DNA from 2 places in the Shewanella sp. 38A_GOM-205m genome. Region 1 is predicted to be linked to the other one. Evidence: predicted binding sites of a transcription regulator. Region 1 holds the regulator's gene; the other holds the start of a gene.

Region 1 (9,619 bases):
GCGCCATCAAGCAGGGCAAGAAACCCAACAGACACCAAAGAATTCGGGTTGTCAGGCCACCAAAAGTGCCGTAGTGCAATGGTCTGAAACTATCGACAAACTGGTATAGCGTCCCGGCAGTGCGGACATCAAAACTGCTGCTGAGCTTGCCGGTCTGATCGTCGAAACTGATGATGGAACCAAAACGGCTGCGCAGTGGCCCCTTGTTATCTTGATGACCAAAGAAGTGCACTCCCGGATAACTGGGGTCGGGTAAGCGTACATAGGTAGCGACAAACCCGGGCAACGCTTCTTGGGTGGCGGCCAGCATGGCATCGAAATCCAACTCAGCATTGTAGTAGCGCTTGGTCAGCACAAACTGGCTGTCGTCGTGGCCTCCGAACTCTTCATCAATGAAGTGCTCTATGTTCCACCAGGCTCCGGTAAACCCCAGAATAAGGAAAACCGGCACACCGAGAATTCCCAACATCTTGTGGCCATCACTGAGCAGCAGACGTAAGCCGCGGCCAAACCTCAGGGTAAACAGAGTGCGCCAAAAATGGCGATGCAGAACTATGCCGCTGAGCCCAAGCAGGATCAGCAGCACCGACACCAGTGCCGACAAGAGTAATCCCGCATGATCCAGCAGCAAGGTATAGTGCAGTTCAAGCAGCCAGTCGGTCAGCATATGTGTCATTGACATGGGCGGGCTGAGCAGTTGCCCCGTAGCGGGATCCAACCACAGCTTTTGCCACTCATAGCTGCCCATCTTGGCAACATAGAGACTATCGGCTTCCCCATTGGCGGCAAACTCCCAACCGAGTATTTCATGCTCAGGCAGAGCCTGATCCGCATGCTTCAGCAGTTGTCCGAAGCCCAGCCGGGAATCGGCGCTGGCCAGCACCTGTTCAGGGCTAAGCCAGGCATCCAATTCGGCCTTGAACACCAATAGGCTGCCACTGAGCGCTATGATAAACAGCGGCACAGCGACAATCAGCCCCAGCAGCCCATGCCATTTCCACAGGAATCTACGCATAACAGCAGGACTTCCTTACCAGTGAACACTCAGACTGAGCTTGAACTGACGCCCCTCGCCAGGCATAACCCGCAATAAGCTGTCAGAGCCGGAATAGTAATCTTCATCCAGCAGATTGGTGACGATGAACTTGAGATCATAATCATCCCAGCTGTAGCCCAGATTGAGATCCACCAGAGTGTAAGCCGGCAGGAAGAAATCATCACCACTGTTCAATACCGACTGGGCGTTGCCCTGCTGCTTACCGTAGTGATTCACCCCGGCCGCCATACTAATGCCGGAAAGCATACCCTCATCTATGTTGTATTTGAGCCAGCCGCCCAAGGCATAACGGGGCACATTGGCAACCCAGTTGTCGTATTCGGCGTCCACCGCATGGGTATAAGCCGCATGACCGATAAACTGCAGCGAGTCGCTGACCAACCACTGCATGTCCAGTTCAGCCCCTTTACTGTTGAGTTCTCCGGAAGCTAGATAGGTAAAGTTACCACCTACGTCCACATTGGCGATGGCGATATTCTTCTTGGTCAGATCATAGAGTGACAAGGTAGCATTGAGATCGCCATCGAGCGCCTTGGCCTTGAGGCCAACTTCCCACTGACTGCCCTCTTCCGGATCCAGCACTTTGCCATTGGCATCGACATAGGACTGAGGCGTGAAGGCTTCCGAGTAGCTGGCGAAGGCAACCCAATCGTCGTTGAAGGCGTAACTCAGCCCAACTCGTGGACTGAGCTTATTCTCATATTCATCCACAGATGCTTGCTTGTATCTGTCGACCCTGGCCCCCAGCGTCATGCTCCAGTGGTCACCCCAGTCGATTTGATCCTGGAAATAGAGGCCGAAGATACGGTTTTCCACTTCTGATTCAGGGCCAAAGTTATTGAGTTCCTGATCCGGGAATACGCTGTAATCCGGATTATAGAGATTGATCACCGGGTACTGGCTGCCGAGGGCGCTGCGGGTCTTGAGATCCGACAGGAAAATATCCAACCCTGTGGTAAAGGTATGCTCTGTATCCCCGAGATAGAAACTGCCATTAAAGCCACTGTCTATCGCCCATGTCTGCCACTGGGTTTGATAGCTGAACTTGTACAGTGTCATGTCACCGCTGGTTGCATCATAGCTGCTGGGATAATAGAGGTTATTCCAGTCGCTGGAGGCATCCTGATACCTGAGATTCTGACGAAAACTGATGTTATCCGTCAGTTGATAGCGAAACTCATAGCCTATTCGGTAGGTTTCATCCTCTATGGTGCCGGGATCTTTGATATTACCGTAGAAGAGTTCTGAAGGCAGTTGCCCAAGCTCTGATGGCAACACTGTCCCCTGCGCAGGTAATGGCATTCCGGGTTGATTGCTGTCCTTGGTGTAGCTGGTCAGCAGGGTCAACATGGCTTTGTCACTCAGCTCGAAAGTGACGGATGGTGCAATAAATACTCTATCCTGGCCATCGACATAATCCGTCTCATTGGCACCTTCCCGGTAGGTCAGCCCCAAACGGCCATAGATATTGCCTTCTTCATTCAGCACTTGGTTGAGATCGGCATTCACTTCCCGATAGTCGTTGCTGCCAAGGCGTAAATCCAGATTGCCAAAGTCGCTACCGGTTGGCCTCTTGGTGACCAGGTTCACCATTCCGGCTATGGCTCCCGAACCATAGAGGGTGGATGACGGGCCCTTCATCACTTCCAGGGTTTCCAGGTTGGATTGCTCGACGTTGGCCCCCAAGCCGTTATCATTCAGCCTGAGACCATCCAGATAGATCTCTTTCGAAGCATCGAAACCGCGGATCCGGAAATAGTCATATCCCTTGTAATAACCACCAGGTTGCACCCCGGCAACATTCTTAAGCGAATCCTGCAGTAACACGGCGCCCTGCTCGTCGAGGAAATTCTTCGACAATATCTGAATGTTCTGCGGTGCCTTGAGCAGATTGAAATCACCCTTGGTAGTAGATGGGGAGGTGGCCTTTGTGGTCACGATAATCCTTTCGATACTGGTATCGGCGGCTTCCTCTGCACTCACTGCACTTGCCGACATCAGTGCCACAGTCAGCCCCGAGAGTATCGGTAAGCTGGATCTGGACATGGATTGAGATTTCCTTGGTTGAATGAATCAGCGCACGATACTAACACCAATGATAACGATTTGCGTTAACTTTAATGAGACAAACGTCAGTTAAGTGTAAAGTCGCCAAAAGGCTCACAAAGATACAAAAAGTAACAAAGGTAATCACAAGAAGGATGGGCGATTTTGGAGCGGGTGATGGGAATCGAACCCACGTATGCAGCTTGGGAAGCTGCCGTTCTACCATTGAACTACACCCGCACGAAATACTCGGCGTGGACGGTATAAATTACTGACTTTTATAGTCTTGTCAAGGTGGGGCTCTCTCATTCCCTGAAAAAGAGAGCCGCTCCTCACTTCAGGAATACTTGGGTAACATGCCGGCCATGGCCAACAGATGGCAGGCGGCCGTCAGCACCCCAAACAGCACCACTATGGCTATCAAAGGCGTACCACCCGGTACGCGAAAACCCGGGTTATCGGCAAACTGTTGCCTCGAGCGCCAAGCCATCAAGGCCGGCACTATTACAGCCCAAACCGTGGCCGCCAAGGCAGCGAAGCCGATGGCTACCAGGAAGCCATCTGGAAACAGCATACCTAGCAGAGTCGGAGGCAGGAAAGTCACCAAGGCGGTCTTGACCCTGCCGCTGCGACTGTCGTCAAAACCAAACAGATCTGCCAGATAGTCAAACAAGCCCAAGGTTACTCCAAGGAATGAAGACGCCACGGCCAGATTGGCAAACAGGGTGAGCATGGTGTTGAGCAGCGAGTTATCCATCACCTTGGACAAGGCGCCGACCAATACCCCCATATTACCGCCCTGGGCAATAATGGCGCCGAATTCACCGCGGGAAATATTACCCATGGTTGCCACCAGCCAACACAGGTAGATAGCCAAGGCGATAAAGGTGCCGACAAAAATCGCCTTGATTATGGTGCCCGGCTGTTTGCCGTAGTATTTCACCAGAGACGGCACATTGCCGTGATAACCAAAACTGGCCAGGCCGAAAGGAATGGCCGCCCACAGATATGAGCCATAGCTGCTCTCACCATTAGGTAGCAGAAGCTTACTGGTATCAACGCCGATCAACAGATTGCCTATCGCCAGAAAGAAGCTGATGATCATCCCTCCCAGCATTATGGTAGTGATCCGATCCACGGCCTTGGTGCTGATAAGCACAACCAGCGCCAGCACCAGGGCAAACACCAAGGCGGCAAAACTCTGCGGCAGGCTGATATCCATACCTTCCAGGCTATGATTGACGATGGAGCCGCCGCCACTGATATAGGCATAAGTGAGAATATAGAGCACGAAGGTTATCGAAGCGCCGTTAAGCACCCGCCAAAACTGCCCCAGGGTCTCCTTGGTGAGGGTGTCAAAGCTGGCACCGGGTTCAAAATGCAGGTTGGTTTCCAGCAGCAGCAGCCCGGACATGAACATGCAAAACCACACCCCCAGCAGCATAAGCACAGAATAGCCAAACCACATGCCGGCGCCTTCTACCGGCAGGGAAAACATCCCGGCACCGACCGTGGTCCCGGCGATGATCATGGCGCCGCCCAGCAAAGACGCCTTGGCAGGCGCCGCATTCATATGATTGGCCATCAGGCCTCCTGTTCGGCGGCGACGCTGTCGACTATGGTTTGCTTGACCTGTGGACGCAGCAGCTGGTTGGCATAATCCCGGGTTCGCTCTATATCATGGCGGGTATCTTCCTTGGTGAGATACCCCAGCTCTTTGAGCTTGATACTCAAGATGCCGTAGAGTTTCTTGTCGTAAAACTCGGGGGCCGTAATCCCATGCAGCGCGCCCAGACGACTGGCCAATTTATGGCTTTCGCGCTCCAAATCGCCACGCTCAATACCTGGGTGAGCGGCCAGCAAGTTAAAGATGATGGCGTAGCGCTGCAGGGTTTCACTCATGGTTTCGGCCAACAGCGCCAGCGGGTTTATGCCGGCTTCCAGTACCCGGAAACCATCGGCTTCTTCGGCGACCAAACCTTTGGCAATGAAACGATCCAGCAGCTGATCGGCATAGGCACTGACATCGGCCTTACCCATAAACAGCTCGGCCTGCAGCAGAGGGTAGAAATCCTCAAGCACCGCCTGCATCTGAGCTCGGCTGCACTGCTCCAGGCGCACCAGGCAGCTGGCCAGCAAAGAAGGCACCATAAACAGGTGAATGATGTTGTTGCGATAGTAAGTCATGGTTACCGCGATCGACTCGTCGATTGAGATGATATCGCCCAGTTCATCTTCCTGAACCGTGAACTTATTCAGCTCCAGACCTTGTTGCAGCAACTGCTTACCGTCGCCCTCAGCAACAGAAGTATACTGGGTATATGGCACTTCCTTGAGCAGATCCAGATACAAGTCCAACTGACGTTCCAACTGGCTTCGCTCCAGCGCATTCTGTTCTGATGACAAGAGTACCAGGCTGGTAAGAGTCACGGCGCTGGCAGCGGCGGCATCGTTGATATGAGTCATCACCCTATTGGCCAGAGTATTAACCGCCGGGGTCAGCCAGCTGGGTTTCTGCTCGGGATCGGCCGCCACTTCTTCGCGCCAGTTGGGCGCCGCTTCACTGAGGAAATTCTGCAGCGTCACAGGCTCACCAAAGTTCACATAACCCTGACCGAAATTGCCCAGCTTACGCAAGGCGCCAACCACCTGCCAAACAGATTCTTTCTGCTTTTTCTTGCCGCTGAGTTCTTTGTGGTAAGTGGCCACTTCCATGACATGGTCGTAGCCCAGGTACACAGGCACCAGAGTCACCGGCCGTTCAATGCCCCGCAGCACAGAGTTAACTGTCATCGCCAGCATCCCTGTCTTGGGTGACAACAGCCGTCCGGTACGGGAGCGACCACCTTCGGTGAAGTATTCAACCGAATAGCCTTTGGCAAACAGCTGATCCAGATACTCGCGGAACACAGCGGTATAGAGCTTGTTACCGTTGAAGCTGCGGCGGATGAAGAAAGCACCACCGCGGCGGAACATGGGCCCGGCGGGCCAGAAGTTCAAGTTGATACCGGCGGCTATGTGGGGCGGAACCATACCCTGAAAATAGAGAATATAGGAGAGCAGCAGGTAATCCATATGACTGCGGTGGCAAGGCACATAAACTATCTCATGGCCATCGTGGTGCAGCTGGCGTATCTGCTCGGCGCCCTTGATGTTGATCCCCTTGTAGAGCTTGTTCCACAACCAGGTGAGGATCCGCTCGGCAATACGCACCAGGCTGTCGGAATAGTGGGCGGCAATCTCATCGAGATATTCTTCCGCCATCTCCCTGGCTCTGGCCTCGGGGATCTTCTTGGCAGCGGCCTCTTCTTTAATCGCCTTTTTCAGCGTTTCCGAGCGCAGCAACTCATTGAACAGAGCCTGACGGTTGGGCAGCACGGGTCCTGTCATCACCTTGCGTTGCCGGCGGAAATGTACCCTGGCCACCCGTGACAACTTATGGGCAATAGCCTTGTCGGTCCCATGTTCATCGGCCATCAGCCGCAACGACACGGCATTGGAAAACTGCACAAAGTTGTCGCGCCCCAGAAACAGGATCATCAGAAACTTGCGCAGCCAAGTGGGATTTTCCCGCTCAAATACGGCGGCACGCATGCTGTCATCTTCCTTACCCGGAGTGCGGCCCCAATAGAGGCTCACTGGCACCAATTGAATATCCAGTTGTGGATTAGCCTGATGCAGGTTCAGCAGAGAAGTGAAACAGCTGAGAAATGGCTTGTTGCTCTTGCGCTTGCCGAATAGGGGCTTGGCTCCTTCCAGGCAGACGACTCGGGGAACGGTAATATCATCAACCTTGAGTGCCTCATAAGGACAAGGCAAACCAAACTTACGGGTGACTTCCGCCAATGCCGCAATATCACTGACAGATTCCGTCTTCATTACATAGGCCATCGGCTTGGCCGGATCCAGGTTCAAATCGGCGAAAGGATCCTGAGGCACCACAGTGGTATGCACCAGCTTGCTTTGGAGCCAGCGAAGAGATTTAAACCAGAATGAATCTTGTTTGGACATGTTTTTTCAGTGTCTGAGCCACAATCAATAGCCCAATAGAATACCAGAATTTCCTGAACCTTAGCTAGGGAAGGTGCGAACCGGCCCCGGCAGTTCCTCTGGCCAATGCCTTGAACTCCCCATGCTGCATCAGACAAGCCGTTAAAACCAAAGCACCGAATGGCTTACTTATCCGCTCCCTAAAAGTTTCAATTTTGGTTAATACTTGCACTGACAAAAATACTGTATATACTGACAGGTACTGTATGAAAAAACAGGAATCACCATGAGACCACTGACACCGCGCCAGGCACAGATTCTGGAACTGATTAAACGCAATATAGCCGACACCGGCATGCCGCCAACCCGGGCCGAAATTGCCACCCGGCTGGGCTTCAAGAGCGCCAATGCCGCCGAGGAACACCTCAAGGCATTGGCCAAGAAAGGCTGTATTGAGATCATGCCAGGCACCTCTCGTGGTATTCGCCTGCCTCATGATGAACAAGCGGAGTCAGAAACAGGCTTGCCCCTGATTGGTCAGGTTGCCGCCGGTGAACCCATACTGGCACAGGAACACGTTGAGCAGTATTACCAGGTCGACCCTGGCATGTTCCACCCCAATGCCGACTTTCTGCTACGGGTACGCGGCGACAGCATGAAGAACATAGGTATTCTCGAAGGTGATCTCCTGGCGGTTCACAAGGTACAGGAAGCCCGTAACGGTCAAGTCGTGGTGGCCAGGGTTGAAGACGATGTAACTGTGAAACGCTTTGAAAAGAAAGGTAATGTGGTTTATCTACATGCCGAGAACGAGGCTTACTCCCCAATCAAAGTCGACCTGACTTTCCAGCCATTGACCATTGAAGGACTGGCGGTAGGGATAATACGCAATGGAGACTGGCTATGAGCATAATGACTGGCAACGCCCCAAGACACCCAGGCCTGTGGACAGACACCGGTATTGCCGGCAATCAGCCTTGGCAACATACCGGTATCTCCAGCTTGGCCAGCCATAGCCAGGGACGTCAGGAATTATTGCGCCTCTGCCCTCAATTGGCGCAATTGAGTCAACAGGGACGCTGGATAGTCTTGATTAACGCCCCGGCCAGCATAGGTTACAAAGAAACCTTAGCAAGGGCCGGTGTCAGAATGGATAGAGTACTCTTGGTGCGCACCAAGGATGAAGTAGAAGCCTTGTGGGCAACGGAAAGAGCCCTGACCAACGGCACCTCCAGTGCAGTGATCAGTTGGATAGACAGCCTGGATGCCCGTGATAACCGCCGATTGCAGCTGGTCGCCCGTAACGCCAGAGCCATGGGCATAGTGTTGGAAACGGGACAGCAGGCGAAAGAGGTGGATAACCACCTCAACGAACTTACCCACTCCATCCATTGATTGTGTTTAAAGGCCATCCCTGGGATGGCCTTTTTTCTGTGCCTTTTTGGTGCAATGCCTTCCCCTGTCAATCGGCGGCAAACCGCGCAGCTATGCTACTCACACAGAATTCACCTCTGGATTAACAGACGCTTTTTTTTCATATAGTTAGAAAACATCGTGATCTTGATCAATATTTAATCTACAAGTAATGTAAGAACAACGATTGTGTTATCTCCATGCAATTCGTCGTAGGTTGACCGCCCCATTTCGGTTCATAACGAGTGGTGCCGTCGCCGGAAATGCTGAGTATATTCAGCGGTAAGTGCAACAGTGGTCACCACCTGTATACCTAGAGCTAAGTGAAACCGCCGCCGCACTTTGAAGTCATCGTTGCTTTTTTGGGAACTGAAGAGTTTGCATAGAGCAAAGACTTACTGTGTGACTCTTCTTTGTAGTTGCGAATGCAATTGACAGAGGAGATGTCTTGTGAAGCAATGGCTGTGTGTTTTGCTGACCTTGTTGTGCGTCAGCTTGTTGTCTCCAGGCGCTCAGGCAGATATGCCCTTGAATATGACTCAAGGGGTAACTGAGATCAGTGGCAAGGTGTATCACCTGCACATGATCATTCTTTATATCTGTTGCGCCATAGGTTTGGTCGTATTCGGCGTGATGATCTACGCCATGATCAACCATAGGAAGTCCAAAGGGGCAGTCGCGTCCCAATTCCATGAAAGTACCAAGGTAGAAATTGCCTGGACGCTTATCCCCTTTTTAATCCTGATCCTGATGGCAATCCCCGCAACCAAAACGCTGATTGCCATGGAAGATCCCAGTGATGCCGACCTGACGGTCAAGATCACCGGCTCGCAATGGAAATGGCACTACAGCTATTTCGGCGAAGACATCGACTTCTTCAGCATATTGGCAACGCCGAGATCCCAGATAGAAGGCCAGGAAGCCAAGGGCGAGCACTACTTACTTGAAGTCGACAAGCCTTTGGTATTGCCCATCAATCGCAAAGTCCGATTCCTGATGACCTCAGATGATGTGATCCACTCCTGGTGGGTGCCCGCCTTTGCCGTCAAAAAAGACGCCAATCCCGGTTTTATTAACGAAGCCTGGACCCGGGTGGACAAACCGGGGATCTAC
Region 2 (9,619 bases), on a different contig from region 1:
CGTGACGGTTTTTTTGTACCGGGCGCAGCAAGGGGCTGCTGATCCTGCCGACATTTTCCTGCCTATTTTACTCTCTACCCTGGGCTCGACCCTGGCGGGTTTGAGTGTGGTGGCGCTGGTGCAAAGGATACGCTTGCTGGATTGGGTGGTGCTGGGTTATGGCACAATACTGCTCGGCGGTCTCAGTGCCGGTGTGATGTACCTGTTGACCCTGGGAGCCGAGCGGATCGGCGAAGTCTCCGCCATGTTGGGGAACGGTTTGCTGCTGGGGATCATCTTTGCCTTTGTGTTGGTGGCGCTGCTTAGGCGGGTGGCGGTTTACGATGAATTTATCGAAGGCGCCAAGTCGGGGTTTGAACAGTCGGTGCGGCTCATTCCTTATCTGTTGGCCATGCTGCTGGCGATAGCCTTACTGCGCGCCTCCGGCGCACTGGATTATCTACTCGGGGTTATTGCCGCTTTGGTGGGCCACCTGGGGATGGATGGCCGCTTTATCGATGCCTTGCCAACCGCCCTGATGAAGCCTTTGAGCGGCTCAGGCGCCAGAGCCATGATGCTGGAAACCATGGCCCATTACGGCGTCGATTCTTTTGCCGGCAGGCTGGCGGCCATTTTCCAGGGCAGCACAGAAACCACTTTTTACGTGCTGGCAGTGTATTTTGGTGCCGTCGGTATCCGCAATGGCCGCCACGCACTGGCTTGTGGCTTGTTTGCCGATCTGGCGGGTATCTGCACTGCTATCGCCGTGTGCTATTGGTTTTATGGCTGAGGTGAAACATAGGTAGGATCACAAACTTAAAAATCGGGGCTCAGATGAGCCCCGTTTGGGTTTTATGGCTGGCTGAGTCTTGGGCGCCAGTTGAGCCAGTCGCGCTCGGGTTTGTCATGAAGTGGCATCAGGCTCTGGTTTTCAAGCGGTTTGCTGCTTTGATTGTCGAGCTCAGTGACCACTCCTATGCCGCCGGCGAGTATGGTTTCCAATGAGCCGGTTTCGATTTGGGCTCCGGAAAACAGCCCCAAATCGACCCGAATACCGGACAAGTCGTAGAACCTGCTGCTCTGGTTGATAAGATGCCGATAAGGCGCAGCAATCTGGGTCTGGATCCAGACTTCATCGCCCTTGGGCGCCAGTCTATAGCTGGTTACATCGCCAATTTGAATGCCGCGAAAGAAGATCCCTGTGCCTATGTTGACCGAGCCCAGGCTGGTCTTGCTCAACACCAGCTGCAGCGCATCGGCCTCTGGGGCAATCGCCGTGTGTACTTTGCCATTGAACTGCCGGCTCGCTTTGGTGGCCTGGCCGGGAAGAGCGCTGATATAGGCGCCGGTCAGCAGGGTTTCCGGCGCCTTTATGCCCTTAAGGGATATTTCGGCATTGACCAGGCTGTAGCGACTGTCGCTTTTGAGAAACGGCTCGGCATAGCGGCCATAGAGAAAGGCACTGAGTTGCTGGCTGTTGAGATCGTCACTCAAGGTTACCCGGGTGACTTCACCTATCTGATGGCCCTGATAGCGGATAGCGGCACCTGGTTTGATAGTGGCACTGGCCGGGAAACTCAGCTCAATGGCAACGGCCTGATTGCGCGCCAGTGACTCGGAGGTATAAAGCTGCTTATTGTTGGGCTCGCCTTGTTCCAAAAAGCCCAAACTGATACTGCCCTTGATGGCACCGGCCAGCGGCGCGACATCCAGCTTGACTCCCGAAAGTCCGGCATCGATTGACACCGCCTGATTGCGCCAAAACACGGCATTGGGTTTGAGTAGGGGCGCAAAGGTATGGTCTATGGCGAGCGCAATGGCAAATCTGTCATCCTGGCTCTGCCAGCTGACCTGTTTCACCTGTCCTATCTGCATCTTCTTGTAGTAGACAGGTGCGCCCGGGCTCAAGTCGGCGCCATCATCGCTGTAGAGCTGCCATTTTAGCTGCTCCATGCCTTGGTAATAGTGGCCGGCCTCGGCACTCGAGGCAAACAGCGGCAACGGCTTGGAAAGATCCGCGCCCTTGCGGCTTTGGCCGCGTCTTAAGCTGACACTGCCCTTGGTGAGGGTCGTAAAATCGCCGCTCTTGAGGCTGACTCCGTCCAGTGAGGCGTTGAAGTCCAGCGCGGCTTCGGCGATGAAGTCACTGCCTTGAGTCAGCAACGGGGCAAACTCGGGCAACACCTCGGCCTGGTACTCTACCGAATTAAAGTCCTGACTCAGGGTAACTGAAGTGACCTTGCCTATGGCGATCTTCTTGTACCTCAGCTCGGCATCTGGGCTGATGCCGGGGTTTTCATCGGCTCTAAGCGTTATCTTTAGCGCCTTGGCCTTGCTGAGATCCGGCGCCTGCTCGGCCAAGGCGTAACGGGTCTGGGCCTCGCCCGTACCCGGGAGAAAGGCGATGGCATCGCCGCTCAGCAATCGGCCCGGGTGTTTTATGCCGGACAGTGACAGCTCGGCGCCTTCACGCCAAAATTGCGCCGTGCCGGTCAAAAGACTCGAGTAGGGGGCGTCCAGGCGGGCATGCAGCGCCACGCCGTCATCGGCCAGCACTATCTCTTCGATTTCCCCTATAGGCAAACCGCGGTAGAGAATGGGGCTGCCCTTGTTGAGGCCATCGGCGTTTTTTGCCGACAGGATAAAGCTGGCGCCGCCACTGGCTTCTGTTTCATTGTCATATAGGGTGAAACTATCGCCGTTTACTGCGTTCTTTGAGCTTTCGGGGGAATCAAAGTTGATGCCGCCGGCGAGTATCGCCGCCAGGCTCTCTGCGCTGACCTTAACGCCGGAAAGTGAGGCGTTGATCTCTATGCCGGAGACATTCCAAAAGCGGGAATCCTTCTTGACCAGATAGGCATATTGCTCCTGAATAAAGGCACTCAGCAGCAGCTTGTCACTGTTGTCGAGTCGATAGCTGACCACACTGCCAACAGGTACCTGGCGATAAAATACCGGAGAGCCCACATCCAGTGAGCCGAGGCGATCGGCGCTCAGTTCAACCACTAAGCCATCATTACTGGGCAGCACGGCCGGGGCAGAGCGCTCGGCCTCGTAGCTGTAACGTGAATCGCCGTCTCCGGGTTGAATACCTATATAGTTTCCCGAGAACAAGGCATCCAAACCTTCGACGCCTGTGATGGATGCTTTGGGGGTCACCAGCCAGAACTTGGTTTCATCCCTGAGGAAAGGCTCGGCGCGGTAGTCCATCAATACATCGACGTTCACACCCTGCAGCTCTTCATCGATGGAGATATCCACCACCTTGCCGACGGTCAGGCCCTGATAGCGCACCAGTGTCTTGCCCACATCCATACCACTGGCACTGGGGAAGTGGATCCGCACCTCAATGCCGGATTCCTTGATGCTCTTCAGCCCCAGCCAAGCGCCCAAGGCCAACGCCACTATAGGTAACAGCCAGATGGGGGAAAAAAGCTTCTTTTTGACTATTTTAGGCTTTTCGATTTGCGTCATCTTCTGTGTCCAGTTGATCCCAAAGTAAACGTGTGTCCAACACCTTGGCCGCAAGTTGGGTAAAGAGGATGACCAAGGCAAACGCAGTTGCTGCCGGCGCCGGCTTGGCGTCCAGCAATTGCCCCATATTAACCAGGGCAACGGTAATGGATATGACAAACAGATCCAGCATAGACCAGCGTCCAATCCATTCTATGATATGAAACCCAGCCATCAGTGGCCGTTTGGGGATAGGCAGGTTGAAACTGATCGCCGTCAGATAGAAAGCCAGGCCGATAATCTTCAGCCAGGGCACCAGAATACTGGCGGTAAAGACTATGATGGCGATGGGTAACATATCCGACTGTACCAGATGGGTGATGCCGGAAAAAATGGTGTCGTAGGTAACCTTGCCCTGTTTGGTGAGCATGGTAATGGGATAGATGTTGGCCGGGATTAACAAGATGGCTGCAGTGATCAGCAAGGCCCAGCTTTTTTGCAGACTGGTTTCGTCCCTTAGCCTGAGTGGGTTTTGGCAGCGGCTGCAGTACTCATCCTCTATCAGGTTGAGTTTCTTGCAGGCAGGGCAGGTGCACAGGCCCATGTCTTTGCCCTGGATCTGCTTTCTAGCTTTCATCGAGAAAACTCCACATATGCTCCAGGTTATATTCGCGCTGCAGGAAGAGAGTCACCAAAAACAGCATGGTAAAACAAAAGGTTCCCATGCCAAAGTAAACATCGGAGAAGTCGGACAACTGAAAGGCGGAAACCAGGAAACTGATCACATAAATTTCCAGCATGGTCATTTGCGACAGCAGGCCTTGCTTCTTGAGCAACCAGGTGAGAACCCCTCGCCAGAAGTGATGCTGCACCAGACCTGTCTTGATGATCAGTACTTGAACAAAAATCGACAGATTGAGTACTCCTGGGGCTATTACTGCCGCCACCAATACGGCAATCCCCACTATCCAATAACCTTGGTCAATTACCGCCAGGGCACCTTGGTATGCGGTCGTGGTTCTGACACTGCCGAGAAAGTGCATTTCCAATACAGGCAGCAGCATGGCGGGCAGATAAAACAGCAGGGCACTGATACATAACGCCAGCATGCCATTGATAGAACAATAGGGCGCATCATAAAGCGCTGTATGGCATCTGGGACAAAGCGCTCTGACGCCGGAGGGCAAGGCGCGTTTACTCACAGCCAAATCACAGGCGCGGCAGAGCACTAAGCTGCAGTCCGGTTTGTTGTCGCTTGGAGTATAAGCTTTCAAATGCTGGATATGTCCTGTTCTGGCCATGGTGACCCAAGCTTAGTCGTCAACACACTAACTGCGTTGCGCGTGGGTCCATTGGAGTTAATCGACAAAACAAACTCGCAAATACTATCAGAAAGAGCGCGTCTCTTGCATCTATAGCGCATTTTATGTCACTCTATGTACTGTATATTTAAACAGTGTGAGGAAGGTCATGGCCGTTATAACTCAGTACGTTGTGGTCAGAGAAGGGGTTGAGAAGATGACATTTACATCTAAGAAGGAGGCAGACGCCTACGATAAGATGCTCGACATCGCGGATAACTTAATCCCCTTTATTCAAGCCAGTGAATTGGAACTGGATGATAATACAGCGGAAAAACTTGCTTTTTATTTAGCTTCTCATAAAGATACACTGGCGAATCTGCTCAAGGGTGCCCCGGTAAAAGCACCGGCCCCCGCCAAGAGCAGTAAGAAGAAGACAGAACTAGAAAAGGCATAACCCGGGAATACAGATGAAAGCTCAGTTTTACGATACGCTCAACCGTCAGGTACAGGCACTGTTTGCCGGTGAAGACGATGTCATTTGTGCCATGGCCAATTTCTCAGCTTTGCTGAATGAACACCTTGAAGACATCAATTGGGTGGGTTTCTATCTGCTCAAGGGCGAGCAACTGGTGCTTGGGCCCTTTCAAGGGAAACTGGCCTGTACCCGAATTCCAATGGGCAAAGGGGTCTGTGGCACCGCGGCCGCCAAGGGCGAGACTCAGTTGGTTGAGGATGTACATCAGTTTGCCGGACATATCGCCTGTGATGCCGCCAGCAACTCGGAAATTGTGATCCCTGTTTACCAAAAGGGCGAACTGATTGCCGTGCTGGATATCGACAGTCCCAGCCTGTCGCGCTTCGATAAAGAGGATCAAACCGGGCTGGAGACCCTGGTGCAGAGTCTGGAAAAGTGCTTATTTGGTTAATTCCCGTACAATCTGCCACAATTGGTGGTCGCTTTAAGGCGCGTGCAGCTTATAATAGGCGGCCGCTTTGAGGGCCAAATGACCGTTTGTGGTGCTTGGCCGTATCAGGCTGAAATGTTAAGTTTTGTGTAATGCCTTTGGCAATGGCCGAATGCATGCTAATTTGTACGTTATCCCCCAAGGGGTTAACGAAGATGAACGACGCCGTGAGTACAGCAGACCTAACTGACCACTGACGTCCCCTGTTAACTGTGGAAGTAATGATGGAATCAACAGAAAAGTTGACCGACACCAACGCTATTCTGGCGTATTTGTATGAAACATTCCCTTTGTGCTTTATTGCCGAAGGAGAAACCAAACCACTGAAGATAGGACTGTTTCAGGATTTGGCTGAAAGGTTGGCTGATGATTCCAAAGTCAGTAAGACCCAACTTAGGGTCGCCCTGAGACGCTACACCAACAGTTGGCGTTATCTGAAGTGCATCAAGGAAGGCGCTCAGAGGGTGGATCTCGATGGTAACCCTTGCGGCGAACTGGACCCAGAGCATATTGAACATGCCAAGGCGACGCTGAAAGAGAGTCAGGAAAAAGCCAAGGCCCGCCGTGCTGCCGAGCCAGCCAAAGAAGGTGAAGCCAAAAAAGCCAAGCCTGCGCGTAAGCCTCGTCCTCAAGGGGACAAGCCCCGCAACGATCGCCCCCGCAGCGATAAAAAGGCGGCCCGTAAGCCTGGCAAGCCTGCCGCTCCAGCCGTGGAATTGGTACCAGCCGTATTGGAAGAGCTGAAACCTTCACAGCGAGTGAATGTCAAATTGGGTATGACACCGGTAGCAGGTGTGATCCTCGACATCAATAAAGAAGATGTTCACGTCCAACTGGATTCCGGCCTGTCAGTCAAGGTCCGCGTGGAACATATTCTGCTGTAAAATCATCAAATAGAAAGGAGTAACTTGCTGATGCGAAAATTTATTCTTGCTGCATCGATCGCCAGTGTCTTTATGGGATCCCAGGCGCTGGCTATCTCACCGGCAGTTCCGGTCAGCGAGTTACCCCATTTGCAACAGGAGCCGCAACACAAGGTTGCCAGTAAACGGATAACCGGCCTGTTCAGTCGCTCCCATTATCACAGATTCGATCTGGATGATGCCTTCTCGCAGCAGATCTTCAAACGCTTTCTTGAACAACTCGATTACCGCCGCAATGTATTGTTGCAGAGCGATATCGACAGTTTTAAGGTTTATGCCAATCAGTTTGACGATATGGTACGCAGCGGCGATCTGGAACCGGCGTACAAGATGTACGATCTGGTGCAGCAGCGCCGTTACGAGCGTTTTGCCTATGCCTTGAGTCTGCTCGACAAAGAGATGGACTTTAATCAGGCCGGCGATGCTTATGTCTTTGATCGTAAAGATGCCGCCTGGCCCAAAGACGAGGCCGAGCTCAACGAGCTGTGGCGTCAGCGGGTCAAGTACGATGCCCTCAACCTCAAGCTGACCGGTAAAGAGTGGCCGGAGATTGTTGATGTGCTGGGTAAGCGCTACAACAACGCCATCAAACGCTTGAAGCAAACCAACAGCGAAGACGTGTTCCAGGGGCTGATGAATGCATTTGCCCGCAGTGTCGAGCCGCACACCAGTTACCTGTCTCCCCGTAATGCCGAACGTTTCCAGATGGAGATGAACCTGAGCCTGGAAGGGATAGGCGCCGTATTGCAGATGGAAGATGACTACACAGTTATCAAGAGTCTGGTGGCCGGTGGTCCAGCTGCGCTGAGTGAGAAGCTGGCGCCTGAAGACAGAATTGTCGGTGTAGGTCAGGAAGGCAAGGAGATGGTCGATGTTATCGGCTGGCGTCTGGATGATGTAGTCGACCTGATCAAAGGCCCTAAAGGTAGCAAGGTGACTCTGCAGGTGCTGCCCAAGAAAGGCGGCTCCAATGCCAAACCCATCAATGTGACTGTGGTGCGGGACAAAATTCGTCTCGAAGACAGGGCGGCGACTTCCAAGATAGTCGAGCCGGAAACCGGTCCTTACGCTCAGCGTAAAATTGGTGTTATCCAGATCCCCGGCTTCTATATGGACTTATCCCGCGATGTGGCCAAGGAGTTGCAAACACTCAATGAAGCCAAGGTTGAAGGTGTGATTATTGACCTGCGTGGTAACGGTGGTGGCGCCTTGACCGAAGCGACTTTGCTTACCGGGCTGTTTATCGATCAGGGGCCTGTGGTGCAAATTCGTGACGCCAATGGTCGCATCAGCGAAAACCGCGACAACGATGGCAAGAGCTATTATGACGGTCCACTCACAGTGATGGTTGACCGTTACTCGGCCTCGGCATCGGAAATTTTTGCCGCTGCGCTGCAGGATTATGGCCGCGCCTTGATTATCGGTGAGTCTACCTTCGGTAAAGGCACAGTGCAGCAGCACAAGAGCCTTGGCCGTATCTACGACCTGTATGAAAAGCCGGTTGGCCATGTGCAGTACACCATAGCCAAGTTCTACCGTATTAATGGTGGCAGTACTCAGTTGAAAGGTGTGACTCCGGATATTCCGTTCCCCAGTGCGTTGGAGCCGGGGGAATATGGTGAGGCGGAAGAAGACAATGCACTGCCATGGGATAAGGTGCCTGTAGCCAAGTACCAGCCTTTGGGTGAAATCGGCGCAGAGATGGTCAGCAATCTTGCGAAACGCCACCAGAGCCGGATTAAGCAGGACGTCGAGTTCGGCTATATACTGCAGGACATAGGCGAGTTCAAGAAACACCATAAAGAGAAGAGTGTTTCTCTGGTGGAAAGTGAGCGCTTGGCCGAGCGGGATAAGGACGATCAGAAACAGTTGGCCCGCCTCAACGAACGTCGGGTTGACCATGGTCTCGAACCCTTGAAGTCTCTGGATGACGATGAAAATGTCTCCGAAGACGAGAAGAAAATCGAGACTCCGGATGCCTTCCTCGATGAAGCCGTCTATATCACTCTGGATATGGTGGACTATCAGAGATTGGCAAAAAACAGCGCAAATTGATGCTGGCTCCAGGAAACAAAAAACGCGCTGATTGCGCGTTTTTTGTTTGCTCCCAGCGCGAACAGAGGCAAGATCAGTCAACGAACTCAGCGACTGCCAGTGCCCAACGAATTAAGGATGACCTATGTCTGAAGCACAAACCATTTCCCCGCAACAACTGCAGGCCAAGCACCTGGCCGATTATCGTCCACCGGCGTTTTTGATCCCCGAACTGTCACTCTCATTTCAGCTTGAACCCAAGCAAACCCGAGTGACGGCCGTCAGCCGGGTAAAGCGCAACGGCAGTCACAATGAGCCTCTGCAGCTTGATGGTGACGAGCTGGAACTGGAGCAGCTGTTGGTCAATGGTGAACCGGCCGACTATCGCCTCGAGCCGGGTAAACTACTGCTTGAAACCGAACTCAACGAATTTGAATTGACTCTGGTGACTCGCATCAGCCCGGCCGATAACTCGGCACTGGAAGGCCTGTACATGTCCGATGGCGCCTATTGCACTCAGTGTGAGGCGGAAGGTTTCAGGCGCATCACCTATTTTCTCGACCGTCCCGATGTGCTGGCCAAATACCAGGTACGTATCGAAGCCGATAAGGCGTTTCCTTTCCTGCTCTCCAACGGCAACTTGCTGGAGAAAGGGGAGATGGCCGATGGTCGTCATTTCGCCGTCTGGCAAGACCCTTTCCCTAAACCCGCTTACCTGTTTGCCTTGGTTGCCGGTGACTTTGACCTGCTGGAAGACAGCTTTACCACCCGCTCCGGCAGAGAGGTCAAACTGCAGGTGTTTGTCGACAAGGGCAACCTGCACAAGGCCGGACACGCCATGGCTTCACTTAAAAAGGCGATGGCCTGGGACGAGTCACGCTTTGATCTCGAGTACGATCTCGATATCTACATGGTGGTGGCTGTGGACTTCTTCAACATGGGTGCAATGGAAAACAAGGGC

Evidence for each region. Region 1 encodes LexA, which represses DNA repair genes until DNA is damaged. Its sites were predicted from a motif close to TACTGTATNNNNATACAGTA; they were not measured.
Region 2: the regulator LexA is predicted to act here: its motif matches at 4,872-4,891, upstream of N512_RS0120005 (YebG family protein).

The regions. Positions count from the first base shown of each region.
Region 1 covers NZ_JADP01000026.1:45,687-55,305, reverse strand. Annotated here, with positions in the region: gene N512_RS23150 (PepSY-associated TM helix domain-containing protein) at 1-1,015, opposite strand, end outside; gene N512_RS0114920 (TonB-dependent siderophore receptor) at 1,031-3,103, opposite strand; tRNA gene N512_RS0114915 (tRNA-Gly) at 3,270-3,343, opposite strand; gene mtr (tryptophan permease) at 3,441-4,688, opposite strand; gene plsB (glycerol-3-phosphate 1-O-acyltransferase PlsB) at 4,688-7,114, opposite strand; gene lexA (transcriptional repressor LexA) at 7,380-8,000, shown strand; gene N512_RS23145 (cell division inhibitor SulA) at 7,997-8,488, shown strand; partial or broken gene coxB (cytochrome c oxidase subunit II) at 8,957-9,619, shown strand, end outside.
Region 2 covers NZ_KI912438.1:48,685-58,303, forward strand. Annotated here, with positions in the region: gene N512_RS0119985 (nucleoside recognition domain-containing protein) at 1-769, shown strand, start outside; gene N512_RS0119990 (PqiB family protein) at 832-3,453, opposite strand; gene N512_RS0119995 (paraquat-inducible protein A) at 3,431-4,069, opposite strand; gene N512_RS0120000 (paraquat-inducible protein A) at 4,059-4,706, opposite strand; gene N512_RS0120005 (YebG family protein) at 4,903-5,190, shown strand; gene N512_RS0120010 (GAF domain-containing protein) at 5,204-5,662, shown strand; gene proQ (RNA chaperone ProQ) at 5,926-6,585, shown strand; gene prc (carboxy terminal-processing peptidase) at 6,616-8,679, shown strand; gene pepN (aminopeptidase N) at 8,804-9,619, shown strand, end outside.